DNA from 2 places in the Priestia sp. FSL W8-0524 genome. Region 1 is predicted to be linked to the other one. Evidence: a T-box and tRNA genes for the amino acid it is inferred to sense, from the RefSeq annotation. Region 1 holds a T-box; the other holds one or more tRNA genes.

The links. A T-box is a leader RNA that pairs with one kind of tRNA and senses whether it is charged. The one in region 1 lies ahead of ileS (isoleucine--tRNA ligase), so its partner is inferred to be a tRNA-Ile.
Region 2: it has a tRNA-Ile gene. The T-box ahead of ileS (isoleucine--tRNA ligase) is inferred to sense a tRNA for this amino acid. The anticodon was not compared.

Annotation. Positions count from the first base shown of each region.
Region 1 is NZ_JBBOUG010000001.1:2,508,223-2,523,613, forward strand. It holds gene NST66_RS12755 (cupin domain-containing protein) at 1-224, shown strand, start outside; gene NST66_RS12760 (hypothetical protein) at 282-518, opposite strand; gene NST66_RS12765 (hypothetical protein) at 574-1,158, opposite strand; gene NST66_RS12770 (Type 1 glutamine amidotransferase-like domain-containing protein) at 1,243-1,950, opposite strand; gene NST66_RS12775 (immunoglobulin-like domain-containing protein) at 2,059-2,562, shown strand; gene ileS (isoleucine--tRNA ligase) at 2,605-5,703, opposite strand; T-box leader at 5,756-5,997, opposite strand; gene NST66_RS12785 (hypothetical protein) at 5,965-6,279, shown strand; gene NST66_RS12790 (DUF6037 family protein) at 6,361-7,017, opposite strand; gene NST66_RS12795 (patatin-like phospholipase family protein) at 7,308-8,264, shown strand; gene NST66_RS12800 (hypothetical protein) at 9,218-10,018, opposite strand; gene NST66_RS12805 (hypothetical protein) at 10,031-13,483, opposite strand; gene NST66_RS12810 (DUF4007 family protein) at 13,480-14,358, opposite strand; gene NST66_RS12815 (hypothetical protein) at 14,481-15,391, opposite strand, start outside.
Region 2 is NZ_JBBOUG010000001.1:4,174,396-4,189,786, forward strand. It holds gene NST66_RS21830 (peptidoglycan D,D-transpeptidase FtsI family protein) at 120-2,297, opposite strand; gene NST66_RS21835 (MFS transporter) at 2,459-3,736, opposite strand; gene sodA (superoxide dismutase SodA) at 3,866-4,474, opposite strand; tRNA gene NST66_RS21845 (tRNA-Ser) at 4,672-4,764, opposite strand; tRNA gene NST66_RS21850 (tRNA-Ile) at 4,776-4,852, opposite strand; tRNA gene NST66_RS21855 (tRNA-Asn) at 4,856-4,930, opposite strand; tRNA gene NST66_RS21860 (tRNA-Met) at 4,971-5,044, opposite strand; tRNA gene NST66_RS21865 (tRNA-Asn) at 5,046-5,120, opposite strand; gene NST66_RS21870 (DUF456 domain-containing protein) at 5,183-5,668, opposite strand; gene NST66_RS21875 (DUF1189 domain-containing protein) at 6,012-6,794, shown strand; gene NST66_RS21880 (MFS transporter) at 6,946-8,157, opposite strand; gene NST66_RS21885 (hypothetical protein) at 8,234-8,566, shown strand; gene ispG (flavodoxin-dependent (E)-4-hydroxy-3-methylbut-2-enyl-diphosphate synthase) at 8,718-9,821, shown strand; gene NST66_RS21895 (hypothetical protein) at 9,858-10,223, opposite strand; gene NST66_RS21900 (5' nucleotidase, NT5C type) at 10,483-11,058, shown strand; gene NST66_RS21905 (Fur family transcriptional regulator) at 11,089-11,502, opposite strand; gene NST66_RS21910 (metal ABC transporter permease) at 11,499-12,341, opposite strand; gene NST66_RS21915 (metal ABC transporter ATP-binding protein) at 12,338-13,117, opposite strand; gene NST66_RS21920 (DUF2624 domain-containing protein) at 13,391-13,642, shown strand; gene NST66_RS21925 (deoxyribonuclease IV) at 13,692-14,579, opposite strand; gene NST66_RS21930 (DEAD/DEAH box helicase) at 14,608-15,391, opposite strand, start outside.

The sequences.
Region 1 (15,391 bases):
CTCACACGTACTGCTTAGATCCGGAGCAGCTAAAGAAAACGCTGGCTCCGCTAAAAAATCAAACCATCGTGATTGGACCAACGGACGAATGCGGAGAAAAAGAACACTATAAAAAGAAAAAACAAGGAGGCCCTGTACACCACCAGCAGCCTACTTATACGTATCCTCCGCCTCAAAATCCTTATTACTCTCCTCAAAATCCCTATCACTATCGATATTGGTAGAGACAAAAAAACCCCGCTGCCAGTGCAACGGGGTTTTTTAACGAATACATAACGTTATTAATCTGTATATGTACTGTGAAAAGCGGCTTCAATATATGCAACTTGGAAATGATAATGTCCAATTAAATATTTCACAATGTCCACTTGATCGATTTTGCCAGGCTTATCGACCATCGCTTCTTTCACCATTTTTTCAAATGTACCTTGATCAAATTGTTCTTCATGAATAACAATTGTTTCAGAGTACGTTTCGCCTTGCCCTTCTGAAATGCGGTAGTAATACAATTTCTTCACCTCAATTTATATTAAATGTATGTATACCCTTAACTACTCATTTTAAAACATTTTTTCAGCGTTCTTTTTCTACTTTACGATAGGCTGCGGCTTTTGCTTTTACGAGCAGCCTTGTAACCCAATACGCTACTAACGTTATTCCTATATCAATCAGAAAAATATAAAACAAGCTCATTCCTTTTCCTGAATCAATAAATTTAAAATGGTGTTCAAGAGGGGCTAGCCCAAATGAAAAAACAGCGCTCAGCAGAATTGTATACAGATAAAAATTCTTTTGGTGATTCGTACAATATTGATAAAGCAGCAGAAAGCCTACCGGCAAAATAGAAGCGGTAATATTCGTTGCGTTCGGAAGCAGCGGCGTTAAAAAAAACGTGTGCGTTAAATGACCGCTTCTCCCAAGTGCAATATCAATATATGCCCAGAGCATGTGCACTGTGTAACCGAAGAAAAACACCTCAAAGATCCTCGTCCGATCTACGGTCAAATACAACAACACAAGAGGAAGAACGAGCGAAGCAAGCACCACCCAAAACTGCCAGTTTCCAAAATCTGAATACTGATGCCAATACGACGATAATAACTCCTGCAGCTTATCGCTTTGTTCATGTATGTGTCCCCAGTATCGTTCATAACTCACTGAAGTAACCTCCTATATAGAGTCTCTGCTTATGTATGTACGAATAAGCTCCATTTTATACAGAGAAACATGGAAAGCGGCCATTTATTGCTTGTGATCACCCAAATAGGTCACCAGGAGTTCACGTTCAATGATTTTGCTCGCTTTTCGATCAACAGCGTACGCTTTTGCTGTAGACCTTGAGCTAACTGACGCGGATAGCTTCTCATCTTTAAAATGCAGCGCGACTCCGTCATCTACAGCGTAGCCTTCTTTCATTTCCCTGCTTGCCATTAACTCATGATACGAAGGTCTTCGATTGCTTTCTCCGTCGTAGTGAGGACAGTTGCTGCCCGTTAAAAATCCTAAACAGTCGATTTTAGACAGTTTATTGTTCATTGAATCGGTGACGCCTTCTTCAAACCAGCAAATCGAACCTGCGCTTATTCCTGCTAAGATTATTCCTTTTTTATAAGCTTCTTTTAGAATTGTATCAAGTCCCCACTCTTTCCATAAAGAAAGCATATTCCTTGTATTACCGCCGCCTACATACAAAATATCGTGCTGCATCACATATGCTTTTAAATTCATAAAGTTTGGTGAAAACAGCGATAAATGAGACGGTTTGCATACCAACTTCTCAAACGCTTCATAAAACCTTTCTATATAATTATCGGCATCTCCGCTGGCTGTAGGGATAAAACAGATTTTCGGCACATCTATATGAGCTTGTGAAAGTATGTATTGATCCAGAAGCAAGTTATCCGGCTCCATCGAAAAACCTCCGCCGCCCATGGCTATAATTTGTCTCATTTCAATCATTCCTTTCAAAAAAGTGATATAGGAAATGTAAATTCATACTATTTCAAACAAGAAATTTTCCGTATAATGGAAGAGTGATAAAAAGGTGGTGCAAAGCTCTTGAAAATAGTACGAACACTTTTACTAATACTAGGCATTTTTATTATCTTGTTTTGTATCTTTGGCTATATCGATTATAACGGTCAAAAAATGGAACTTGGAGCCAAACAAGAAAAAAACATTCCTTCTTCCATTAACACTGACGGGGGAACTATTACGCTATCTGCTGTCAGTAAAAAATACGATAAAACGCAGTTTGGCTTTTTTGTTATTCAAAACAATTCGACGCATACCTTAACGATTCCTTATGAAAATACGGCGGATCACTTAAAAGACGGAAAGTGGTACGAAGTTGTGCTAAACGGATTGGAGTTTCCTGATAAAACTGTCACGCTGAAGCCAGGGAAATCACTCAAATTAGATATCGCAACTCCTAACTACAAAGTAGGAAAATATCGTTTTGTTCAACACTTTAAAGATGAAAACGGAAAAGAGTATGTACTAGCGGCTCCTTTTGAAATCGTTTGGCCGAGTCTTAAAAATGTTCTCGGACAGTTTGATTAAAGGTAAAAAAGCACTTACCTGCTATGAGGTAAGTGCTTTTTATCAGCTCTGATTTAAAACGCGAAGCGTAACTTGCTTTGTTCCGACTTTTACCGTCTCTCCGTTTTTGATGGCTTCTTTCACACTGAGACTGTGCAGCAGAAGATTTTCTTGAAGCAATGTTTCAAACTTCGCGACGGCTTTCCGTACTTCTTCGTCTCCGCTAAGTTCCAAATCAATACGTAAGTTCACGGGTAAATCCAGCTTTTTACGATAGTCTTGAACCGCTCGAATTACTTCACGAGCGACTCCTTCCTGCACGAGTTCTTCGGTTAACGCCGTATCCAACACCGCAGTATACATGCCGTTTGATGCAACCGCAAAACCTTCTTTTGGCACTTTTTCAACGAGTACGTCTGCCGTTTCAAGCGTTAGATTTTCTCCTGAAGCAAGCGTAACACTCAGCTTGCCTTGTTCAACAAACTCTTTCCCTTTCTCTTCTGAAAGGTTTTTCAGCGCTTGGTTGATCTCATTAACTTGTTTCCCGAACTTTGGCCCAGCCTGTTTAAAATCAAGTTTTAATACGTATGAAACAAGTTTGTCGTCGTCTTGCTCCACGTTAAAGTTCTTTACATTAAGCTCATCTTTGATGACATCATGGTATGCTTCCCACTCTACATCTTCTTCCGTTACCACAAGTGAAAGACTTTGCAGAGGCTGCTTTACTTTTAACGAATGCGTATTTCGGATGCTTCGGCCTAGCTCAACTACTTGCAGTACCGCTGCCATTTCTTTTTCCAGCTTTTCATTCACTTTGGTTTGATCATACACAGGATAGTCTGCTAAATGAACGCTTTTCCCTGTCAGATTTTCATGAACATCATCCGCAACAAACGGCGTAAACGGTGCTAACAGCTGACTAAGCGTGACTAACACTTCATGAAGCGTATCGTAAGCCGCTGCTTTTTCTCCGTCCATCCCTTCTGACCAAAAGCGATCGCGAGAACGTCGTACATACCAGTTGCTTAGCTCTTCAATGAATGCTGCGATTTCACGAGCGGCACTTGTAAACCCGTAATCTTCAAGATGTGCTGTTGCTCGCTTAACCGTACTATGCAAACGCGAAAGAATCCACTCATCCAATTTTGTTTTTTTCAATTCGTACGTTTGCTCAGGGTCATAGCCGTCAAGCTTGGCGTACAGAACGTAAAAGCCGTACACGTTCACTAGGGTATCAATCACTTTTGATTTCGCTTCTTGCACGACCCGCTCTGAAAATTTCTTCGGATTCCAAGGTGCACTGTCTGCTAAAAGCGCCCATCTAAGCGCATCCGCACCAAATGTATGAATAAGATCAACAGGGTCTAGCGCATTTCCTTTACTTTTAGACATCTTTTGACCGTTTTCATCTAACACGTGGCCAAGAGACAAAACGCGCTTATAAGGCGCTTTTCCAGTAAACAGCGTTGAAACTGCCATCAAGCTGTAAAACCAGCCGCGCGTTTGATCAATTCCTTCTGCGATAATGTCTGCTGGAAACTGCTTTTGAAACAGTTCGCTGTTTTCAAACGGATAGTGATACTGCGCAAACGGCATCGATCCGCTGTCAAACCAAACGTCAATCACTTCCGGCGTTCGCTTCATTTCTCCGCTGCAGACCGGACACGTCAGCTGCACGTCATCTACATAAGGCTTATGAAGTTCAATGCTGTCATCAACGGAATGAGACGCATGATTTTGAAGCTCTTTGATACTTTTCGGAGCTACTTGATGCGCACATTCCCCGCATTCCCATACGTTCAGCGGCGTTCCCCAGTAGCGCTTTCTGCTGATGTTCCAGTCCACCATATTTTCTAAAAAGTTGCCAAAGCGGCCGTGCTTGATATGATCCGGGTACCACGTCACACTTTCATTGTTTTTCAAAAACTGTTCCTTCAACGCCGTCGTTTGGATAAACCAGCTTTCATTTGCGTAATAAAGAAGCGGCGAGTCGCATCGCCAGCAAAACGGATAGCTGTGCTCATGCTTTTCTTTATGATACAGCACGCCTTCATTTGCTAAATAACGAACGATATCAACGTCGCAGTCTTTCACGAAACGCCCTTGAAAAGGCGGCACTTCAGACGTGTACTGTCCTTTTTCATCCACTACGTTCACAAACGAAAAGCCGTTTTCTTTTACGACTCTGTAATCATCTTCACCATATGCAGGTGCTAAATGAACAACACCCGTTCCGCTTTGGTCCGTTACATAATCAGCCGTTACGACTTCATGACCTTTTTCAACGTTCACAAAATCAAACGGTGGCTCATACGAGATCCCTTTTAACTCATTTCCTTTATGATGAGATAAAACGCTATATTCTCCTTTTAACACTTTGTCTGCGAGCGCTTCTGCCACTATATACACGCTGTCGCCTTGCTGAGCGCGAACGTAGTTCATCTCTTCATGCACCGCAAGCGCCACGTTTGACGGAAGCGTCCATGGCGTTGTCGTCCAGCCTAAAAAATACTCGTTATCGCGATTTTTCACTTTAAATTTCACCGTTACCGTTAAATCTTTTACATCTTTATACCCTTGCGCCACTTCATGTGAACTTAATGATGTTTGACAGCTCGGGCAGTAAGGTGATACGCGGTGTCCTTTATAAAGAAGTCCTTTATCATGAATCGTACCAAGCACGTTCCATACGCTTTCAATGTAGGAATTCTCCAAGGTGATGTAAGGGTCTTCCATATCAACCCAATAGCCGAGCTGCTCCGTGAACGTGCGCCATTGTTTTTCATACACAAACACACTTTCCTTACACTTGTTGATAAAAGCTTCTACGCCGTATTTTTCAATGTCATGCTTCCCCGATATCCCGAGCTGCTTTTCGACACCGAGCTCTACCGGCAGTCCATGCGTATCCCAGCCTGCTTTTCGAATCACTTGATGCCCCGTCATCGTTTTATAACGAGCCACCACGTCTTTAATCGTCCGGCCTAGCGCGTGCCCCACGTGAGGCAAACCGTTGGCTGTTGGAGGCCCTTCATAAAATACAAACGAAGGATACCCTTCTCGATTTTGAACCGACTGCTGAAACACATTTCCTTTTTGCCACTGCTGCTGGATACGCTGTTCGCGCTCTTGCGAAGACTCCCTTACATTCACTTCTTTCATGTGATACCACTCCTTTTAAAGTTAAAAGCACACAAAGAAACCCGTCCCTATGACTAGGGACGGGTTTTAACCGCGGTACCACCCTGGCTTCTATTGATCCGTTCATCAATAGCACTCAGCAACGTACAATCATACGCGTTCTTTTTAACGGTAGACTACCGTTCAAACTTACTTATAGTTCAGTTTGACTTCTCAGAGAGGATATTCCCCTGCGGCTTGAACACCGGCTTTCAGCTATCACCAGCTCTCTGTGGAACAAACTTGCAGCGTACTGATTCTCTTCAACGAATTTGTGTGCTTTTATTAGTAGCTATTGTATGCGGTTTGGAAGGGAATGTCAATGTTTTGAAATCCTTATTGAGATCCAAAGGTTTAGATCTAGGTTATTTTGTTTCTGCACTTAACATTTGTTCGATTTTATTACGCGCTGTTATTCCGTTCTTATCTTTCCATTCAGAAGTTCCGCTGCTTCTTCGCTGTGTAATAAATATGGCTGCGGCTGAGACGGTACAGAAAACATGGTCTTGTACAAGTACATATCACACATCTTTGCTTTCTAATACATTACTTCTATAAACATCGCGACGTTTACAATATAAATTACAAGACATCTTTTATAACTAAAGAAAAGCTAATATAAAAAGTAAAAATTTTTATTTATGAATTATTTTTCTTTTCTTTCCAGCGCAAAAGAATATCCTCATCTGTTTTTTGTCTTGAAGGATCCTCAGAAAAACAAAAACTTATTGTAGTATCATCCTTTAGTTTCTCAAATAATTCTGGTCTGAATATTGCTGCTTTTTGATTATTCTCAGGACTCCGTTGTCCTGATGTACCATCTTTTTTGGTTCCATTTCTCTTTACACCAATACAATAAATGCCCTTAGAAGAATCCGTGTCCGTTTTATTCAAGTACTCTGTTATAGAACTCTTTAAATCTATCTCTTTATCAACTATTAATTGGTTTGGAATAAAAGTGGAGAACTGCTGTGTAAATTGTTGAATAACATCTCCCAAGTTTTCTTTATATTCAATCCCAAAAAATTTTCTAAATGATTTCATATCAGAGATATGTATCTTATACAAATCTGCATAGGTACAAAAATTTTCGTTCCTCCCCCTCTTTTTAATAAACTCAAGCTTTACAATTGCATACTTACTGTCTTTCTTTTCGCGTTCTGAATAAACTTTCACTAGAACAATATATTCTTGCTTTTTGTACTGAAATAGAAAAACGTCTACAGCCCAATTTCGTTTTTTTAATTCATCTCTTATAATTTTCAAATTTTCTAAAGGTGCCTTTTGTTTATTCAAAATATTCCTCCTATCCCTTTTCTTAATTTCCGAAAAATATTTTTTATAATTATAAAAAATATTTTTACAGATTATATCAAAAAAATGGAATTTCATGAAGGCTAAACTTATTTTAAGATAAGTAAAAAGTTAAGACAAAACTAAAAGACATAAGCCTCTCCTAATACTAAACTCGTATCCTATAAGCTTCCTGAAGAACTGATAAAAGCGATTACTCATACTTATCCAACACATCAAATAAACATATACAGAATAATACCTCTCATGAGATTCGAAAGGAGAAATCACCTTTGACAAAATATCGAATTATGACCTTTGATGGAGGGGGCACTTTAGGTGCTTTAAGTTTACAACTTTTGAATAGATTGGCTTATCAAAACCCTAAGTTAATTAGTGAAACCAATGTTTTTTCAGGAAATTCGATTGGTTCATTTACTGCTCTTGCATTAGCAAGCGGAAGATCACCAGAAGAGACGTTTCAGTTTTTCAAAGATCACATCTTACCGGCGTTCAGCGTTTCCCGACCGGGCGGACCTGTCTTTAACCAGCAACTACCCTATTCTGGCTTTATTAAAGCCATACGAACATTTTTCCCCCGGGACCTTCGCCTTAGAGACTTAAAGAAACGAATTGTTGTGCCTGCATTCCACTTATTTTCACCGGAGCTGAATCGTTGGAATCCTGTGTTATTTCATAATTTTCCTGGCTCTCCCTATCTTAATGAAAAAGCAAGTGACGTAATACTTAGGAGCAGCGCTGCCCCCGCAACGCAAAGAGCTTATCAAAACTACGTAGATGGTTATACAGTGGCAACTAACACAAGTACAGCTAGTATCGCGTTTGCAGTAGGGAAAGCAAAACAGCCGTTGGATCAAATTGCCGTATTATCCATCGGAACAGGTGAACAGCCAACTCAATTAAGAAGAGATACAAAGGGATGGGGAATGGTGAGTGCCGATAACATGCGCCCTGAAGATATAGAGGACCTGCCGCCAAATTGGGGAGTCCTTTTAGACCGGTCTCCTAATGAACCGTTGCTGCCGTTTCTTCAGATTATCTCCGGTGGATCAAGCTACTACGAGTCAATGGTCAGCTCTGAGCTTTTAGGCGATCAGTTTTTCCGGTTAAATCCGCGGATTCCTAATTTCTCTAAAACAGATCCTTCTGTAGTGCCCGCTCTCATTTCAATTGCTAATAAAACGAATTTACGACCTGCTTTTCATTTTATCGAGAAAAACTGGTGTTAATATAATTGTCCTATTAATTCCAGTTTTTCGTTTTTATTGCAAGCACTTGGGCTTTTTACTAGCAACTTAGATTTTATAGAGGGCAATCTCACTATGTTTCTATAAACGAAAAAAATAAAATGGATGTTACGAAAGAAAATATCCAGCTAAAAAACCCCAAGATGTAAGAAGATTATTAGCAAGGGTAATAAATGAATTGCTCCAAGAAGAACCTTCTACTGTTGAAAGAGCTAAAGTAATAGCTACTTTGTCAAATATTATTATAAAAGCTATTGAGGCTGGGGAATTAGATGCGCTGATTAAGGTAATGGAAAAGAGGTTTAAGGAGCTGTAAGGATCAGTCTAAAGTCTAGATTAAAAAATTAGAAGACAGAGTTCCAGCTAGAGAGACTACATCTTCTGATCCCATAATAAAGTGGCTAATAGAAAACAAGCATAGTGAATTTATTTATTGGTTTAACAAAGTCTACCACATAAGATTTAAAGGAGATAATATTACTGAAAGGGAAAGAGATGAGTATGAAGGCCTGACGAAAAGATTGTCTGAGATTAGGGAAGCGCATTCTCATAAAAAAGGATGGAATAACTGTTACTTGATTGCTAGAATTATAGAATTACATTTTCAAAAAATCATCATTATAAAAACCACCTTTACGGTGGTTTTATGTTAAATAATAACTTTAATTGATCTTAAGATAAAATTAAACTTTTTATAAAAAATGCATTTTTAATAAGAAATATTTTTAATTAATTCTGTAATTCTTTTTATCCTGGGCATCAAGAATAGTTCAACTGTATATATATTCCCCCTTTTGGTTGTTATATATATCATAATAAAATACAATTAAAACCTTAGGAACTTGATCGTATCATTATCCTACACACTCTTAAAATCTTTTAAATGCTCAAGTAATTAAAAAAGACGACTCAATATCTCTTGAGCCGTCTAAAATTTAAGAAAACGAGCAAACACAAGGAACTGTATCATCCGGTTTCTTTAAAAATTTATCTACCCCTTCAATTTCCAGTAGTTCTCTGTATTGTTTCAATGTATATGGCTTACTATCTTTTTTAAGAATAGATACGTTCTTTTCAAAGTATTTCCGAAAATCTTCTTCCATTTGCTCTTGTTCAGCGTAACGATCTGGCCACACTTTATATAGCTGTGCATAGTGTTGGAAACCACCTCTTACACAACGTCCCCCACAATTTGCATGTGTAAATCCTAGTTCATACATACGAGGCAATTTAATTCCCCATTCACCTTCGATAATTCCTTTAACATCTATATCTTCTCTAAATGTTTCAATCATTGGAAATCTAGTTTCAATTGGCTCAAGAGGACGATGTTTATAAAATTCTCTTAAATTATCTGAACGATGTGTTTCATGAGGACCAATTCCAAAATAAAGTATTGGCTCAAGATTATGTTCATCTCGTAATTCCTCAAGAAAAAGAATAGTTTGATATACTTTCAATTCTTCTGAGCATTTAGCTAACCTAGCATTCCCTAAGAATCGATAATCATAAAACACTTCTTCAGGTGTTCTTCCATCGATACGCTCTGTTATTTCAATTCCTATATAATCTGCTACCTCTTCCATAAATCTATAGTTGTCTTCATCTTCCCATAATGTATTTGTAAAGAATAGAATACAATTATCCTTACCATATGCTTGTACCATGTTATATGCAACATAAGCACTAGCTGCTCCACCACTAAACATTGCAACATGCACCGGTTTTCTTTCCATAACCTTCACCGCCTATTCTACAAACTTATCTACTAGTTTTAATACTAAATACTCTATTTCATCTTTTGTTACATTTCGTCCGGCATTTTTAATCATTCTTTCAACATTTTTATATATAGTCTCTGACTTTGTCGAAAGGATCACTTTACTAATAGTCTTCACTTTCCCATTATAGGAAACTTGTAGATATTCTCCTTGTGATTCTCCCTTTTCGAGAGTTGCCTTATAATCCGCTTTTAATTGGTTCCTTAACAATTCATTTGTTGCATCCGACCAATTCTTAATTTCGATTCCTACAATGTTATAAGAAAGTTGCTCTAGCCACTTACTAGAATCTGAACAACGTAAAATACTTTTAATTAAGTTATTTTGCTTTTGAACCTCTGGCCTTTGTTGCCCTGCCCATGTGTATAACTCTTCGAAGCTTTCAGTATTAGTAGTAGAAAAAATTTCTGCTTCTAGTTCTGATTTATAATAGTCAAAGTAATTCTCCAGCTCTTGTTTCCATTGTACAACTCTTTCTATTTTCTCTCCATATTTTATGAAAAGTTGTGTTAGTGTTTGTTGCGGATTAATTTCACTTCTACGGATTGTATCTTTTAACCAAACTAATTCCTCACTCATATGATTTGTTATTTGCGTAATTCTAGGTAAGCCTCTTAACCAAGTTAACAGTGCATTATTTAACCTAATAACTATTGGTTTATTTCTTACTATTTCATTCTCATAGTAACCAAAGTTTTCTTCTAATACTTCAAAGAACTTTTGGTATTTAACATCAAAATTATAATAAACATAGTTATACTCAGAAGCTTCATCGAATATCTTATATAACTTTTCACCATTAATGCCGGAGACAAATAAATCATTGCGGTAGAATAGTATTTGGTCCCACTTGTCCCTCAGTAAAGCAACAAAATAAAGAGGAATCAATGGTTCCCTAATGCCGAAAGGTGACTCAATCATAATATTAACAAAATCTTCAAGTGTTCCTGTAGTGTTCTGCTTAATATGATTTGTTAATGCGATACGTAGCTTGTTAAATTCATCTTGGCTAATACCATCTAGATTTGTAATATCTAGTTTATTATTCTTGAAAACAGTAGCATAAATAAGATAGTCTGGGCCTTGTCCTTTGATACCTAAGTTTTCTTCCCTGTAATTATTAATAATATGATCTAGAACTGCATGACCTGCTTTACGTTGTACATTGTTTAATTTTCTCCTATTAAAAGAATCATTTCTAACTTCCGGAGTATGAGGAAAGGCATTAAACATAATTGTACTTAATTTATTCTCTAAAATAATCTCACTCTTGACGTCAATTATCTGTCCATTATAGACCCAAAGAGTATCTTTTCCATATGAAACGTATTTAGAAAGAAAATCATCAATAATAAAATTCAAGTCTTCTTTTCTTAATAATAATTCTTGCTTCAAATACTTATCTTCATTTAGCAATTCTACATTTTCAAGAAGCATATCTATAACAGAATACTCTGTTAGCTGTTCCTCAATTGCTGCGAAAGGCAATTGAGATATACAGAATATAGAAAGCTTATCCTCAACATTTTTAAGTTGTTCAGTAACTGAAGCAAGATCATTCGTAGATTCTAATACTACGTAATAAACTATTGCATCTGCCTTTGTTTGCTCTCGAATACTCTTCCAGTTTAGTTCTTCATTAATTATTTCTGAACTAACTAAAAGCTTTACAGTTGCATAACGAGTTATGCTTTTTTGATCATTATACTCGTTTGCAAAGAAAAAGTGCTTCGGTAAACAGTTCTCTAATACTGTCAATCGTTTTCTTTTAGTTAACACTGCATGCTCCGCGTGATCTGTGACCAACTGCTCTAAATGAAAAGAACTACCTTCTAATAACTCCCAGTACCCTAATACCCTGTTATAACGAATTACTTTTAAAAGGGAAAGCTCTTTTAAGATTGTCGTAATTATTTCTAATTCAACATTCAATGCGAAACAAAGAAATTCAGTATCTAATTTGATTCTAGACTGTAGGCCTGCTAACTGCCAAAGTGTAATAAGCTGGATGAGCTTCAACCCTTTAGAATTTTCTACTATTTGAGGTGTCTTTGTAATTAGGGATTTATATATCCTTAGTACATTTAAATCTTCTCTCCCTGTATCTAGATCATATAAATTTGGAAAGAAATAACTAAACAAATCCGAAGCCAAATAGTATTGTTTTGATTTACTAAGATGATTTAACAAACCTCCTGTTTCGTTGCTCTCTAAGAAAGTGAATAAAGTCCTTTCATTCTGCCCGAAGTTATTAGAAAGATAAGGGAGTAGATAGAGTGCAACAGGGTGTACAGGATAGATCCCTTCGACTATAATTTTTTCAATCTCCTGTTGATTTAATTCCGGAAAGAGAGGATACTTTCTCAAGTAACCTTTAAGAGTGGTTAATGTATTATTGTCTAAATCAATTTCTCCCCTAAAATTCTGTATAATATGATCTGCTAACCTTATGAATGTGGACTTATCACTTTCCACATAGTAAACCTTAAATCGTTTCTCTATTCGTTGAAATTCATTTTTAAAGTCTTCACTCAATAAACTAAAATATTGACGCAAGTTACGATGAGTAATTAAAAGCACATGCAAACTGTCACTATAATGATCTGTTAGTTCAGCTAAATCTTGTAAATCCTGCATCGTCTCATGGATATCATGAGACTCTAGTGTTTGAAGTAACCTCCCAAATTCATCGTATGCAACAAATAGACCTATCCCTTGCTTATTAAGTTCATTTAGGACATGACTTATTTGGTCTGTGAAACTCTCGTTGTACTCAATAACAAATTTAGCTCCTGAGGTTAGTAGCGGATAAACAGACAAAAACCAATCAACCTCATGTTTATCCTGATTCATAACGGCGATACGCCAAATATCTAAATCCTTATCATTCTCCTTCAGAAGTTTTTTAAATTCCCTATATGTCTTAGGGAATTCACTCTCCCATAGACTCACAGTTTCAAGGATTTTACCGTATTGCCCTGGCAAAACAATATTGATTTTATTTTCATTTATAGTTCGTATAATAGCATTTAGAAGCGCTTCACGAAAACGGCCCTCATTTCCATTAAGTACAACCGTTAGATATGTTTTATCTAACTCCCTAACTTTTTCCAACTCTCTATATATATCATCGTGAACTTTGTTAAATTTGCCCCTTAAAGCACTTAATGACCGTTCATCTTCTATCCGTTTAGAAGTCAAATTACCTATGATAGTAGCAATTAGGGATTTACCAGTACCATAAGGACCTACAATAATATGAGAACGCTTATTATTCTTTGGATCATTGAATCCTTTTAATAATCCTAAAAGAGACTCAGCATGTGATGGAGTTGGAAGGTAGCGGTCTATAAATTCCCTTTTTCCTAAGTCAAATTTTATATTTACACTTGTTTTAAAAGTAGTGGTTACGGTCGTCATGCTAATATTTCAACCTTTCGACTATATTCTTCTTTGAGAAACTCAAGCGAATCAACATTTGGAATTCTAATTAAATCTAAGTTATTAGTTCGAACAAAATAAATTGGATGTGTATCATGCATTGATAATTCTGTGAGGGCATTTACAATAGTAGTTCTATTCATATTAAATACTTTCCCCCACAAACCAGGCTGAATTACTAGCTCATCTACTGAAACTGTATCAATGTTTTTAACTAATTTATAATCTAAAAGTACGTACATTAAAGCTGTGAGCCCTACCTTAGAAATAGATAAATTACGTTTATAAACAATACCTTTTTTCTCCTCTAAGATAGCTAGCTTACTTAAAGGGCTCTGAATTACTTCTTCAGGATCAATATTGCTTTGTCCAGCTGTGTAAAGCTTGATTAAACAATCAATGTCCTTTTTCAGGGAATTATTAGAAAAAGGTTTCTTCTCATTCTCTTTGACCCAGTTGATGAGTTCCTGAGACAAACTTTCCTTAGTTGTCATTGTTTCTTTCAATTCATTAAAAAACCAATACCATGTTGTACTAGGTTCTTTCTGTTTACACATGTGATAATGTAAGATTGATGCGGTATCTTGAAATTTAATAAATTTATCATATCGATACAATATTTCCCCTAAATTTGTAATTAAATGTATCTTCTTTCTTTTTTCATTATATACTTCCTCTACTACTCCTGTCGCAACAACCCAATATTTTAAGGACTGAACCATATTTTTGCCAAGCCCCATCTTCTCAAATGCTTCCTTATCATAGAGAAATCTGTTATCCTCTCTTAAATGCCGAATTGCTTTATTAAGCCATCTATCTCTCAAATAGAAACTCTGATGTTGACCATAACCCATAAAAAACTTCCCTTTCCCTTCATGTTCCCTTCTGGAGCTTTAGCTCCAGAAGGGAATTTAATACAAAAGAAGGCATCTAGAATCTTCTAGATGTCTAGATGCGCTTTGTTTAAATTACTAATTTAACTGTATATACTCATTACAGATACTATCTTATCATAACATATTTTCTTTTGTTCTTCAGTTAAATTATTGAATAAACTAACAACGCCATCTACCGAAAGTTCATTTAGACGGCTCATAACTCTACCATGCATAATTCTATAATTTTCAATTTGTCCCTGACTTAGATAATGAGGTATAATTTTTGTATCATTAAGCCATGTAGTACACTCTGAAACGCCCCATATCAGCTGTACATTAAGATCTATCATATATTTTTGAATCCATTTGTTTTCCAAACCATTGATGTATTCCACCATTTGATTTTTATAAGAATTGAGCAAATAAACAAAATCAATATCGGATTCTATTTCAAACCATTTACTCTCCAAAGCCTGTAGTTCGGCAGTTAATTCTTCACGGTCTTCCTTTAATTCTTCCACTTTTTCTATATCATTTAAGAAGTTTTGAAGTTCGTTTGCACTTTGTTCAATGCTAATTCTATCTTCGTCTTTGAGCGTTTTTGACAATAATGTTTTTGCTTTCTTTAATACATTTTCACATGTAGTAATATCCTGCAAATCAAAGAAAGCATCGTATACTTGGGTTATTTGTTCAGTTAGTTTCTCGATATACTTTACTATCTGCTTTACTCTAGGTTCCAACTTATCTAAGTAACTATCTAAATAGTTACGATCTACATTATGTCCTAGGATAAAGTCAATAAGATCCTGTCCTTCTTTCTTCAAGTTTTGAAGTTGTTCATATCCCATATTTTCTGTTGGAATACTTTTTCTAATATAATCTTGGACAGTACCGTTAATATTTTGAAGCTTATGGACTATTGTAAGATCATCTAATATCTTTTCTAATTTTGATTGGGTTTTTCTAGCTTCCTCTTTATAAGAATATCTAATTAGATAGTTTATAA
Region 2 (15,391 bases), 1.7 Mb from region 1:
AAGCACCTACTTACATGAAATCTACGTTCACCCTCTCAATAAAAAAATCCGAACAGCGTTAATTCTTAATCAACGTCGTTCGGATCTTACTTCAACTAATATGCTTTTTCCCAGCCTCTTTAATTGGCGTCGTTTGCAATGACAGCCTGTTGATTCTCTTCTTGATCTTTTACTTCTTGTTCACCTTTTTTCTTTAAATCAAAATACGTATCGAGCGCAGAACGAGCAAGCTCTTTTGTAATGGTATTTGGTGCACTTGGCACAAATGCCGATGGTACCACGACAGCTACTGCAATTTCAGGATCATTTGCCGGAGCAAAGGCCACAAAGTTTGAGTTATTAACTTTAATCGGATCCCCTCCGCTTGGGTTTTTCTCATAGGCTTGTGCCGTTCCAGATTTACCAGCAGGATTATAGTTCGCTGTATGGAAAGCTGCGTACCCTGTACCGCCTTGTTCCTGCGTAACCCGCTTAAAGCCATTTTGAACATCTTTAATGTATTCTTCTTTCATCGTGATACGATTTAACACATCAGGTTCAAATGAATGCTGCGTACCGCCAATTTCATCAGTTTTTATCGTTGGCTTTCGGATTTCTTTTACTAGCTGCGGCTTGATGCGATACCCTCCATTAGCTATTGCAGAAGTATATTGAACAAGCTGCAGCGGCGTGTACGTATCATACTGGCCAATTCCTAAATCAAGCGCTGTACCTGGAACATTGCTTCCGCCTTGTACACCTGTTGATTCGTTATCGAGGTTTATGCCTGTTGATACGCCTAAGCCGAACTGACTGTAGTACGAACGCAGTTCGCTGAATGTGTCAGGTTTAATCGGTAAAGTCATGTTCTTGTGGTACTGTAATCCAGCCATCGCCATTACCGTTTTAAACATAAATACGTTGGATGAATATTTTAACGCGGATGAATACGTTAAGGGTCCTAACCCCTCAGCCTCAGCTGATTTCTTAATTGGTGTTCCTTTAATTTTTAACGGTTCATCAACGAACACTGTGTTTGGCTTAATAGCTCCTGAATCTAAGCCAGCTAGAACCGTTGCCCCTTTTACAACAGAGCCCATTGTATAAGATGTTGAAATATTCCCTAATGCAAAATCTTCTATTTTAGGTACCCCAGTCTTCTTATCAATGGTGTATTTTTTACCTGCCATTGTTAAGATTTCTCCTGTGTGAGGATCCATCATAATCACAAAAGCACGGTCTAAAAACTGCGTTCCTTTCATTTTCTTTTTGGCTAAAAGCTGGTCCGTAATTTGTTTTTCTACCGCTTTTTGAAGCTCCATATCAATAGTTAAAACTAAATCACTGCCGCGTTCGCCTTTCGACACTTGAATTGTATCAAGGAGATTTCCTTTATCATCTGTTACATACTGGACTTTTTCTTTTTGACCGCTGAGCTGAGCTTCGTATTGCTTCTCTAAATAGCTCGTCCCAACTTGGTCATTTCGACTATAGCCTCTTGATAAGTAATACTGTACTTTATCTTTGGGCAGACCCTCGTTGGCAGAGGATACATTTCCAAGCAAAGTACGGAGAGTGCTGTTTTCTGGGTATGAGCGATCCCAATACGTTGTTGTATCAACACCCGGAAGTTCATCTAAATGCTCACTTACAACGGCATACTCTTCATTTGTCACACCGCTTTTAACAATTTGCGGGGTGTTAGAATAACCTGCCTCCATTTGGCGCTTAATAGCTAGAACTTCTAAATCACTCTTTAAACTTTCTAAATCTTTTTTAGAAATGCGGTCTAACTGACGTTGATACAGTTCGTCATCAGTCATTTCACCATCTTGAACTTTTTTACGATCAGCTTTCGTAATTTTCTGCTCCGCTTCTTTAGGGTGAAGCATAATCCAATAATCCTTCATGTCGCGTTCTGTAATTTTTACCACGTTTTTAGCATCTTTATTCTTTCTATTTTCTGGAATATCAATCACATTTGTGGTGTAAGGAACATCGATCATAGTGGCTAACTTTTTAGCGATGCGCAGCCTTTCTTCAGCTGTATTTCCTTGAAAACGAGTATATGTAATCGTATTTAAAGAGGTATTATCTACAATTACGCGGTTATACCGATCGTACATTTTCCCTCGAGGAACAGGCGTACTGACTGTAACGTCCTGTGTTTTTTCGACTTCTCGTTCGTAATTCTCACCGTACACAATTTGAACAAGTCCCAACCGCAAAATTAATACGGAAAATAGGGCAAATACGGTCAAGAAAAGTAAGTTCACACGAAAAGGCACGTGACTTTTTCTTCTTTTTTTCTTTTTCATACCAACACCTACACTTTATAAAACATATATACCATAACACCATAAAATCAGACATTTAGCAAATAAATAGACACCTGGCAGGTGCCTATTTACACAACGTATTTATTCTAAAAGAAAAGCGAGGCATTTTCCATAGTACAAATGAAGGAGCTGATAATACTCTAAGCTGGAGACTCTCCGTCTCCTTCATTTAATACTGGAGGAGTAACAGTCGTTTCTTTTTTGTGCAGAGGCTGTGAGATATGTCTTACACAAAAATAAATGATCGTATGCCCTGCTCCAACAATAGCTAATAAAATGGGAATACTTTTTGCTTCATCAAAAAATAGTACGGCTATTAAAAATAAAGATATGGAAACAACGCGCCCAATATTCAGAAATACTTCTCTGACAACAATGTATTCGATTCTTTTTGAAACAACGTCCTTTGCTCGTCCAATCACATCGTACGTTAGAGAAATGAATGGAACCAACAAAATAGGATAGGCAATGGCAATACAAACAGCATATATAATTAACTTTGGATACGATAAGTTAAAGATAAGCAAAAAGACTGCTCCATAGAGAAGGAGGCCCCCGGTGAAAATAAATCGAAGGCGATTTTTTTGCTTAATAAATCTTGAGGCTACATAGTATCCTACAAACGCCACCGCTGAATTCACCAGTCCATAAGTTCCTAAAGCTAATTCACTTCCCGTCGTAATAAATACCATGACGGATACGACAAAAATGAACGTACCTTCACGCAATCCTTGAAAGAAATGAGCCTGTAATATTCGATTCCAGTCTTTGTTGACTTTTCGTTCAGCCCACACTTCTTTAAATTTGTATACTCCTTCAGCTGCGCGTCTTGTAATAAAAAAACTAAGCACAACGGCACCGACAAACAATAGCAGAGATACACCAAACACAATTTTATACCCAAGTGATTCATACAAAGCGGAAATAACAAAGCCCGCTCCTAAAGGACCAATCATCCCTGCAAAAGAGTTTAAGATCCCTAAAAATCCGTTAAAAAAGTCTCTTGTATCAGGTTCTGTAATTTCAAAGGTTAGCACATTAAAAGCTAGCCAATAAAAGCCATATCCTATACCCAGCAGTCCACCAAGCAATACTAAATACTCGGCTGCGTTAGCTCCACTGACTAATACAGCGATATAAAAAACAGCTAAAAAAGATACGCCTAACCTTAAAACCACAACCCGGTCAATTCGTTTGGCCCATTTACCTGCTAAAATAAACGTAAGCGGCTGAAGCACCACTACCGCTAAATTATAAATAGCGAGATCCGAAAATTCGCCTGATTGTTTCCACAGATAAATGTTAACAAACGAATTGGAAATTGAAATAGCCAAGGCATAAAGACCGCCTATAATTAAAAGCAAAAGTAAATCTTTACTAACTTCTACATCTCCAACTACTTTTTTTAATAAAGGCATATCAAAAAACTCCTTTTCTCTTCTACACCTAGTGTGTGAAAAAGAAAAGGAGATATGTAAAAGAATTGGAAAACAAAAAAGCCAGTAAAGGTAATAATTACTTTACTGGCTCTTAAATACGTCTTCAGCTTATTTTGCAGCGTCGTAACGCTTAGCAACTTCGTCCCATTTTACAACATTAAAGAATGCTGAAATGTAATCTGGACGGCGGTTTTGATAATTTAAGTAGTAAGCGTGCTCCCAAACGTCTAGACCAAGAATTGGCGTTTTGCCTTCCATTAATGGGCTATCTTGGTTTGGTGTGCTTGTTACTTCTAATTCGCCGTTGTTTACAACTAACCAAGCCCAGCCAGAACCGAAGCGAGTTTTAGCTGCATTTGCAAATTCTTCTTTGAATTGATCAAAGCTGCCGAATTTGCTAGCGATAGCGTCTGCTAATTCACCAGTTGGAGCACCGCCGCCGTTAGGGCAAAGGATTGTCCAAAATAATGAGTGGTTCGCATGACCGCCACCGTTATTGCGTACTGCTGTACGGATATCTTCAGGAACAGCATCTAAGTTTGAAATTAACTCTTCAATACTTTTGCTTTCTAAATCCGCTTTGCCTTCAACAGCAGCGTTTAGGTTTGTAACATATGTGTTGTGATGTTTTGTGTGGTGAATATTCATTGTTTCTTTGTCGATATGTGGTTCCAGTGCATCGTATGCATAAGGTAGTTCTGGTAATTTGTAAGCCATGAATAATTCCTCCTTCAAAATATGTAAGCATTTTGGCGCAAAAGCACCATATACGTTTAGATTAGCAAATTTACCCTACTCTTTCAAATAAAAAGTACCTAATCCATGATTTATATTTACCTAATTCCCATTCGCTATTCTTTTAAACATAAAAAAAGCTTCTTTTTCTCAAAAGAAGCTTTGAATAGACAATAGTATGGCGGAGGAAGAGGGATTCGAACCCCCGCGGGCTTTAACACCCCTGTCGGTTTTCAAGACCGATCCCTTCAGCCGGACTTGGGTATTCCTCCAACCCTATAAATGGTGGACCCTGCAGGACTCGAACCTGCGACCGGACGGTTATGAGCCGTCTGCTCTAACCAGCTGAGCTAAGGGTCCACATGGCTCCACAGGTAGGACTCGAACCTACGACCGATCGGTTAACAGCCGATAGCTCTACCACTGAGCTACTGTGGAACAATATGAATTATGTATGTCACAAACGTAAATTGGAAAATAGCGGCGGAGGGGATCGAACCCCCGACCTCACGGGTATGAACCGTACGCTCTAGCCAGCTGAGCTACACCGCCATGGCTCCACAGGTAGGACTCGAACCTACGACCGATCGGTTAACAGCCGATAGCTCTACCACTGAGCTACTGTGGAACAATATAACATTTACTAGCGACATTAAAAATTTAACATGTTTCTGGCCTAAAGTCAATATATTATTTTAAAACAGCGTATAAAAAATAGGCAATCATCAACAGTTGAATAAATCCTTTTGAGATAGCGCCACTAAAAAAGCCAATAACCGAACCTACTCCAATTTTTACTGCGTTGCTAATTGTGGTCCGATGAACAATCAGTTCTCCTACAATCGCTCCGATAAACGGCCCTAAAATAATTCCAAATCCCGGAATAACAAACGGACCCACAAGCAATCCAACTGTACTTCCCCAAACGCCTGCTTTAGTGCCTCCGAATTTTTTCACACCAATAATATTAGCGATATAGTCTGCTAAAAAAAGTGCGACAACTAACAATCCTTGTATCACCCAAAATAACCAGCTATAGGAGCTAAAATCATAAAATAAACCGTATATGACAAATCCTAGCGCTACAAATAGCACGCTTGGGATGATGGGATAAACCAACCCAACAAACGATACAACAAAGCTAATGATAACTAATGCCCAACATAAAATAGCCATGCCCGCACCTATCCTTTTTATTATTAATATTTATCATACAATAACCACTCCTATAAAGAAAGACCTTGCACCACGAGACCTTCCTTTATTTTACTTTCGAATATATCTTCAGATAACGATTTTCGAGTGTACCACTGCACTATTAACAGCACAGTCCTCAAACTGCCCGTAATAACCCCCAAAAACAATGACAGCAAAATCTGTACATATAAAGAAATGCTTTTGACAAAACGCTCCATCGCACCATTGTAATTGGTAACGTTTTCTAAAATCTATTGTAAACCTTAAATTTCCGCTATAAAATAAGGTATAATCAGAATTTTCAATAATAGGAGGCTTTACAATGAGCATGCTGAAAAAGATAGCATGGAGTTTTACTTCCTTCAAAAAAATAAAGTCGCTTCGCTTTGAGCATACGAATAAAACAATTGGCTTTGTGCTGTTTTTAACATTCATTTCTTTGCTGCCTACATTTTTCTTTATGACGTTGACAATTGTAAACGGCTATCACATTGCTACAACAGAGCTTCCGAAATCGGTTTCTTCTTTTTCTATTTCAAATTCACAGCTTACGTCAAGCCAACCTTTCACAAAAAAAGTAAACGGTACCGCTTTTATCTTAGACCCCTCACAGTCTATTGAACGGTTTCATTCCCCTGCTCATGCAATTGGTTTTTTAAAGGATGGAATTTACATCACGACTAATTCACAAACACAAACGTATTCATATGAGTTGCTAAACTGGCATCATAAAGATAAAAATGAACTGTTAAACTTGCTGCACGAACAAAAATTTTCTTTATACATACTTGTCCCTATCGCTATGCTTTTACTGTACGTATTAACATCTGGACTAAACTTCCTTTCTATTACCTGCCTTGCTTATCTTGGAAAACTGATTGGACTCATCACTAAGAAGCAGCTTCCTTTCAAACAGCTATGGGCACTGAGCGCTTATAGTACGGTAGCCTTCACGCTGCTTTATACGCTTTTTGAAGCTTTTTCTTTGTCTCTAGCAACACATAGCTCTCTTTACTGGATAGGAACGTTCTTCATTTACTTATTGCTCGTCACAAGGGTTCCTATGAGAAAAAAGGTAAAACCTACTAAAGCGATTGAAACATAACGAAATGAATCCAATCAACGGCTAGAAGCACCTACATACATAAAATCTATGTTTACCCTGCCAATGAAAAGCTCCGAACGAATTTAATTCTTGATCAAGAATCAAATTTGTTCGGAGCTTCTTCAACTAACATACTTTTGTCCCAGCCTCTTTATTTCTGTACAACTTTTCTTCTCCCCATTGCAGAAGAAAAAATTTTCAACTGATACAAAACCCACAAACCTCCTGCTGCGAGCAAACTAAAGCTATAAATAAACATCAGCCTTTCAGTATGCATCCACACTTCAAAAACAACGGGTCCCAACGCTACTCCTAAAAATCTCACCGTTCCATAAATGGATACAATAAATCCTCTTTCTTCGTCTGAAGCCGCTGAAGTAATCATCATATTAATACAAGGAAGAACAAATCCTAAGCCGCCAAAGGCGACTGTCAAACAAAACATCAGCACAGGAAGCGTATAAATCACCGTTAATACTCCAAACATTACGAATAAAAGAATCATTCCTACTATCATCAATTTTTTCATGAGCACTACATCTGTTTTGATTCGCTGACCGGTCCAATAAGAAACGAGCGTCATCGCGCCAAGAGGAAATAAAAAAGCGGTTCCTTTGAAAAAACCGTCTATATGATACGTTTCCTCTATTAAAAAAGATAAGTAATATAAAATGCCAAATAATAAAAACAACCCCAGTCCCCCCACAAAGAATAAAGGAAAAAGCGATTTTCTTTTATCATAGACGATCCCAATGGCTCTCTTTAAATACTCTCCAACAGATACTGAATCTGAACCTGTTTTCGCTTCTCTCACATACATGGCTATACCTACTAAAGCAGCACCTGCAGCTAAAGGATACACAAAAAATGCGGCATACCATACAACGAGTGCCGCCGTTGCTCCAATTATAGGTGCAACCACTTTTCCAGCTCCATTATATACTTCTAAAATCCCAAGGACTTTTGCTCTTTTTTCCCCTGTAAATACATCTCCAGTTAATGCCATTGCCAACGTTGTAGTACCAGCAGCGCCAATCCCTTGAATCACTCTTCCAGCCATCAACACAGCAAAGCTTCCAGAAGAGACCAAAGCGCTACTAGCAGCGACAAGGCTACCGATTATCATCACGATGAGGGAATACATAATTAATTTTTTACGTCCATATCGATCTGATAGAATTCCTACCGCAGGAATACACAATGCAGCCGGAATCGAAAATACACTCAGTATCAAACTGGTTTGGACTCCACTTAAGTGAAGTGACTTTTGAATGCTTGGCAGCAGAGGAATGAGCATGGAATTTCCCAGCACCATGATTAAAGGCAATAAGCCTAATGAAACAATCATTAATTTTTCTTTCAAATTTCGTTCTCCAATCATATTTAAGTAAGACAAGCATAGGCTTTACACATAAGCAAAAGAATGAAGGAGGAGCATAATGAAAAAGCTATGTGCATTAGCCGCTTTCGCTTTTATCGGATATATTTGTCACTACGACATTAAATACGGGACCATTCCTACTGCGACTGAAGCAGTTCAAGTCAGCAAAGCGCAGCCTGCAGAAACAAAAGCCGCCAGCTCTTCTTCCACCTATACAAAAATAAAAATTAAGCCAGGCGATACAGTTTTGTCCGTCATTGAAGAGCTTACAAAAAAATCGATACCGGTTTCTATGAACCAAATGATTAAAGACTTTAAGAAGTTAAATAACGGTACAGCGCCTGAAGATATTCAAATTGGAAAAACGTATAAGTTCCCTATTTACAAGTAATGACAGCATTCTTCTTGTCAAGATGGGATAGTCATTGTTAAAATAGCTAAGGTAGTACTTTCTACTAGTTATTTTGTTCATAAAGAGTTATTCTATTAATGAATTTAAATTCTTGATTTCATTTTGAAGGAGAGATTATCACGTGAGTGAAATTATACATCGTACAAAAACACGCCCCGTTAAAGTTGGAGATTTAACAATTGGGGGCAGTAACGAATTAGTTATTCAAAGTATGACAACCACTAAAACACATGATGTTGAAGCAACGGTTGCAGAAATTAAACGTTTAGAAGAAGCAGGATGCCAAGTTGTTCGTGTTGCTTGTCCAGATGAGCGCGCAGCAGATGCAATCCCTGAAATTAAAAAACGCATTAACATTCCATTAGTTGTAGATATTCATTTTGACTATCGCTTAGCGTTAAAAGCAATTGAAGGCGGAGCGGATAAAATCCGTATCAACCCAGGTAATATTGGACGCCGTGAAAAAGTGGAAGCTGTTGTAAATGCTGCAAAAGCTAAAAATATTCCAATTCGTATTGGAGTTAACGCCGGTTCACTGGAAAAACGTATTTTAGATAAATACGGCTATCCGACAGCAGATGGCATGGTAGAGAGTGCACTTCATCACATTAAAATTTTAGAAGACCTTGATTTCCATGACATCATCGTTTCAATGAAAGCATCCGATGTTAACTTGGCAATTGAAGCATATGAAAAAGCTGCTCAAGCTTTTGACTACCCTCTTCACTTAGGAATTACAGAATCGGGTACATTATTTGCGGGAACTGTAAAAAGTGCAGCAGGTCTTGGCGCTATTTTGTCTAAAGGAATCGGAAATACATTACGTATTTCTTTAAGTGCGGATCCTGTAGAAGAAGTAAAAGTTGCACGCGAGTTGCTAAAATCATTCGGTTTAGCTTCCAATGCTGCAACGCTTATTTCTTGCCCAACTTGCGGACGTATTGAAATTGATTTAATTAGCATTGCTAATGAAGTTGAAGAGTATATTTCAACTGTAAAAGCACCGATTAAAGTAGCAGTACTTGGCTGCGCTGTAAACGGTCCTGGCGAAGCTCGTGAAGCTGATATCGGGATTGCAGGAGCACGCGGTGAAGGTCTTCTATTCCGCAAAGGTGAAATCGTACGCAAAGTTCCGGAAGAAACAATGGTTGAGGAACTAAAAAAAGAAATTGATAAAATTGCTGCTGAATATCACGCAAAGCAAGAAGCTGAAAAAGCTGCAGCTAAATCATAACCAAAAAAAGCGAGGCGCATATGCGCCTCGCTTTTTTTATGAAAAGAACGGTAATATAAACGTACCGACAATAATCGATACAACTCCGATCCCTATTGCCCATGCTCCTAGCGTAAGTGCTCCTTTTCTGCGTGCGATAAACCCTAGAATAATCCCAGCGGCACCAAGAATAATTGGTAAAAAGAATAGTGAAAGAATCGAAAGCACGAGTGCGAAACGACCGTATCCCGTTCCTTCTCCTCGTCCAGCGACTTCATGATTGCGATTGCGGTCAATATCTATAACTTCACGCTCTGCATGTGGCTCTCCTACTCGGTAAGGAACGCCCACTTCAGCTGCAGTTTCTTCCATGAAATCAGCTTCATATACATCTTTTCTACGCCTTTGTTCTTCATTCTCCATGCTTAATCCCTCGCTTTCGTAAGTAAGGAGCATTTATAGTATCTGAATGCGAGAAAAAATTATAAGTGTTAATCTTATACAGCTGCTCATTTTCTTGCAAAAATAGATACCTGCACGATTCCCACACCGTATAATCATCCTTATCTTTTTTCTTAAGGAGTATAAAAAGTATTACTGTTTCTCTTTAGGCTTTATGTTACACTAGACAAGAATAATCAAGCACCTAAGTAGAATAAACGTATTAAAGGAGTGCACGTAGTTGACAAAAAAGTTTGGAATTGACATTGATGGAACTGTTACCTCTCCTGAAACTTTTGTTCCTCATTTAAATAAAGCCTTTAACTTAAATTTAACACTTGAAGATATTACAGAATATGATTTCAGCCCTTTTGTAAATGTATCACCTGCAGAACTCGGGAAATGGTTTAAAGCAAATGAACGCTCTATTTACGAAACCTCTCCACTTGCAGACGATGCAAGAACGGTTTTGCAAAAGTGGCATCAAAAGCACGAATTATTCTTTATTAGTGCAAGGCACGATCAGCTATTGGACGTCACGGAAGAATGGTTTCAAAAAAATGAGCTATCGTTTCATCACATTGAGTTAGTCGGCTCTCATTTTAAAGTTGAGACAGCAAAACGATACGATGTTGATATCTTTTTTGAAGACAAACATGATAATGCTTGTGAAATCAGTGAAGAATGCAATATTCCCGTTATCTTATTTGATACTCCTTATAATCGCTTACCTGTTCCAAAAGGAGTGGTTCGCGTATATAACTGGCTAGAAGCAGATCAGTGGGTAGCCGACTGGTTAAAAGAACAGCAAAAATAAAAAAGAGAGGTGCATAGCACCCTCTCTTTTTTATTGATTACATTCTATACATTGACCGTAAATTTCGAATTTATGGCCTGTAATATTATACCCTCGCAAATCCTCGTCTACATACTCCATCGGACAAGCTTCAATTTCTTTTGTTTTTCCACAATCTAAACAAATGAAGTGGTGATGATGATGAGCAGTTGCACATTTAAATCGAAAGTGCTTTTCGCTCGAAAGCTCCGTCATTTCAAGTACGCCTAACTCCACAAATAATGATAAATTACGGTAGATTGTATCAAAACTTAGACCAGGATAATCAGGCTTCATATATTCTAATACATCTTTTGCCGTTAAGTACTTATTTGATTTTGAAAACAAGGCAAGCATTTCTTCACGTTTTCCTGTATGTTTATATCCTTGATCTTTTAATAAATGAATGGCTTCAGTTAAATTCATTTTTGTTTCCCCTTCCGTCCTTTATTAATCATAATAGATATGATTAAAATAACAACAGCAATGACAACAATTGTACCGCCTGGTGCTAAATCCAAGTAGTACGCTGAAAATAATCCGCCTAAAACAGATATTTCACCAAAAATCACCGAAAGCAGAATCGTTTGTTTAAAGCCTCTAGCTAAGCGAATGCTTGCTGCTACAGGAAGAGTCATAAGCGATGACACCAATAGAATACCGACGATACGCATCGATACAGCAATGACAAGAGCAACCATCACGATAAATAAAAAGTGCATCCACTTCGATTTAATTCCAGAAGCAGAAGCATGCTCCTCGTCAAAAGATAAAATAAATAATTCTTTATATAAGAAAAAGACAATAGCTATTACAAATACGGCTATGACAACAACTGTCCAAAGATCCGAACGACTAACTGCACTCACGCTTCCAAACAAATAATTCATTAAATCATTATTAAAACCGTCTGCCAGCGAGATACAAATTGCACTAATACCAATTCCGCCCGATAAAATAATCGGAATGGCCAGCTCTTGATAGTGCTTGTAGACCCCTCGAAGCTTCTCGATAAAAAGAGCCCCTGTAACGGAAGACACCATTCCTAAATAGACGGGGTTCACTCCTTGCATAAACCCTATTTTCTGACTAAGAAGCAAGCTCGCAGAAATTCCGGCTAGCGTCACGTGACTTAACGCGTCTGCAATTAAAGAAAGACGTCTTACTACGATGAACGTGCCCAATAAAGGAGCTAAGACGCCAATAATCATACCTGTTAAAAATGCATTTCGCAAAAACTCAAATTGAAATAAACTGCTTATCATACGTGCTGCCCTCCATGATGATGATCATGGGTTAACACATGAACATTATGACCATAAAACATAGATACGTCATGTTCACAAAGCTGTTCGAATTCTTTGGCATTCCCATGAAAGTGTAAAAATTTATTTAAACAAGCAACGTGGGTTACTTTTTCCGAGACAGTTCCAATATCGTGAGTAACAAGCACAAGCGTAATTCCTTTTTCTTTATTTAACTTTTCAAGAAGCTCATAAAAAGTGTATACATTTTGTGCATCCACTCCGACCGTAGGCTCATCTAAAATTAACAGCTCGGGCTCACTTACAAGCGCGCGTGCAATAAAAATTCGCTGCTGCTGACCACCGGATAGCTCTCCTATGTTTCGATTTAAAAATTCGCTCATCCCCACTGCTTCTACCGCTTCTTTTACCTTTTGTTTATGAGAGGCATTCATAAAGCGAAACAAACCTAGTTTTGAAGTAAGGCCCGTGGAAACCACTTCAAAAACGGTAGCAGGAAAGCCGCTGTTGAAACTATTCGCTTTTTGCGATACATATCCAATTTTACTTCGTTCTTTAAACCTTCTCTGATCTTTTCCAAATAAACGAATTGAACCTTGAGATGGTTTTTGCAAACCAAGCAAACATTTGATTAGCGTTGATTTCCCAGAACCATTTGGACCAACGAGCCCCAAAAAAGCTCCTTTTGGAATTGAAAAACTTATATCTTCTAATACATTCACTCCATCATATTGAAATGATAAATGATCAATTTCAATGATATCAGGTGTATTCATATGCGCCTCACCATTCTTTTTTTATATTTCTCCATACAAAAGAGGGCACGGTTTCTATCGTATACTCCGTTACCCATTTACTTTCTCAGAATCATTACGATTTAGTCATTAATGTAGTATACAGGATTGTCTTTTATTTGTAAACTAAGCCGTTTCACTCTTTCGCTTTCTTACCCCCGTAGGTTCATCCGACTCAAAATGTTGTTTTATTACACAATATAGTCACATCTTTCTTTTTTATTCATAAACTGTATATGACGAGGAGGTAATCATATGAAAATTGTACAGCAGATTGTCAATAAGAAAGTAAACAATATTACCCCGAAAGAGCTTTTAAAGTATAGCAAACAATACAACATCCCCATTACAGATCAGCAGGCACACACCCTTGTATCTGTCATTAGACAGCAGCCCGTAAATATTTATAACCTTGAAGAGCGCCGAAATTTAATCAAACAAATTGCTCAAGTAACAGATCGTGAAACTGCCAGACGCGTGAACGAATTATTTCAGCAGTTAATGTAAAAGAAGAGGTCATGTCTGTAGACATGACCTCTTTCAATCACATATGAAATTACATAAGCTTTTGTTTTAACTCTGAATCAAAGCTTTGTGCGCGAATCATATCAATTTCCAATTGATATGGCGCTTTTTTATTTTTCTTATCTTCTCCTACATAAGGAGTTTCTAGAATTTTAGGAACTTCTTTAAACGCTGGGTGATGAACAATATAATTCAGTGCACCAAATCCGATTTCACCAAACCCAATGTTTTCATGACGGTCTTTTCGAGCACCGCATACATTTTTACTATCATTGATGTGAAGCACTTTAATTCGCTGTATTCCTACGGTTTTGTCAAATTCATTTAATACACCGTCAAAGTCTTGAACGATATCGTAACCAGCATCATGTACGTGACATGTGTCAAAACAAACAGAGAGCTTTTCATTGTGCGTCACACCATCAATAATTTGGGCAATTTCTTCAAAGCTTCTTCCACACTCTGTTCCTTTTCCAGCCATTGTCTCAAGCGCAATTTGAACTTCTTGATCAGCTGTCAACACTTCGTTTAGACCGTTGATAATTTGCTGAATACCAGCATCTGCTCCGGCCCCCACATGAGCCCCTGGATGAAGAACAATTTGCTTTGCGCCAAGAGCATGGGTGCGCTGAATTTCAGACGTTAAGAAATCTACTCCAAGCTCAAATGTTTCGGGCTTTGTTGTATTCCCTAAATTAATGATATAAGGAGCATGTACAACAATATCTTTCATTCCATGCTCTTTCATATGCAAAAAACCAGCTTCAATATTAAGCTCTTCAATCTTTTTGCGACGAGTATTTTGTGGAGCGCCTGTATAGATCATAAACGTATTTGCTCCATAAGAAGCTGCCTCTTCACTTGCTCCTAAAAGCATCTTTTTGCCGCTCATCGATACGTGAGAACCAATTTTCAACATTCTTTTTTACACCTCTAACCTATTGCGATTAACGATTGTTGCGTCTTTCACTACGCTTTTTCTTTTGCACGTACTTTGTAATTTCACGAGCACGTTTTTTCTTATAGCCAGGCTTTACTTTCTTAGGCTTTTGAATAAAGCGATGTGCCTCTTCTCCCACTTCATCCGCTTTCTTCACACGCTTTTTACGGCGGTTACGGTCATCAATAGAAACCCATTCTTGCTTTTGAAGATCTTTGTTTACAAACTCGATTCCCATTTTCTCTAGCTTATTTACTGCATCTTCATCTTCCACATCGAAGATTGTAGCAGCAATTCCAGAATGACCAGCACGAGCTGTACGGCCTACGCGGTGAATGTAGAAATCTAGATCTGAAGGAAGCTCAAAGTTAATAACGTGTGAAATCCCTTCAATATCAATACCGCGAGCTGCTAAATCTGTCGCTACTACGTATTGAAATTCTAAATTATTAATTTGCTTCATCATTTTCTTACGGTCACGAGGAGATAAGTCTCCGTGAATTCTTCCTACTTTTAAGCCTTTAGACAGTAGGTCATCTGCTACTTCGTCCGCCATTTTCTTTGTATTTGTAAAGACGATAGCTAAATAAGGATTATACGAAATAAGCATATCGTGCAGCAGCTTAAACTTGTTACGATGACGTAGTGGAACTAATACATGCTCTAATTTAGCCGCTGCTGCTTGCTTCGGCGAAACATGCGTAAATTTTGGATTTTCCATGTATTTTTTTAAGAATGGCTTTAATTTTTCAGGAATCGTTGCTGAAAAAACAAGCATCTGTAATTTTTCA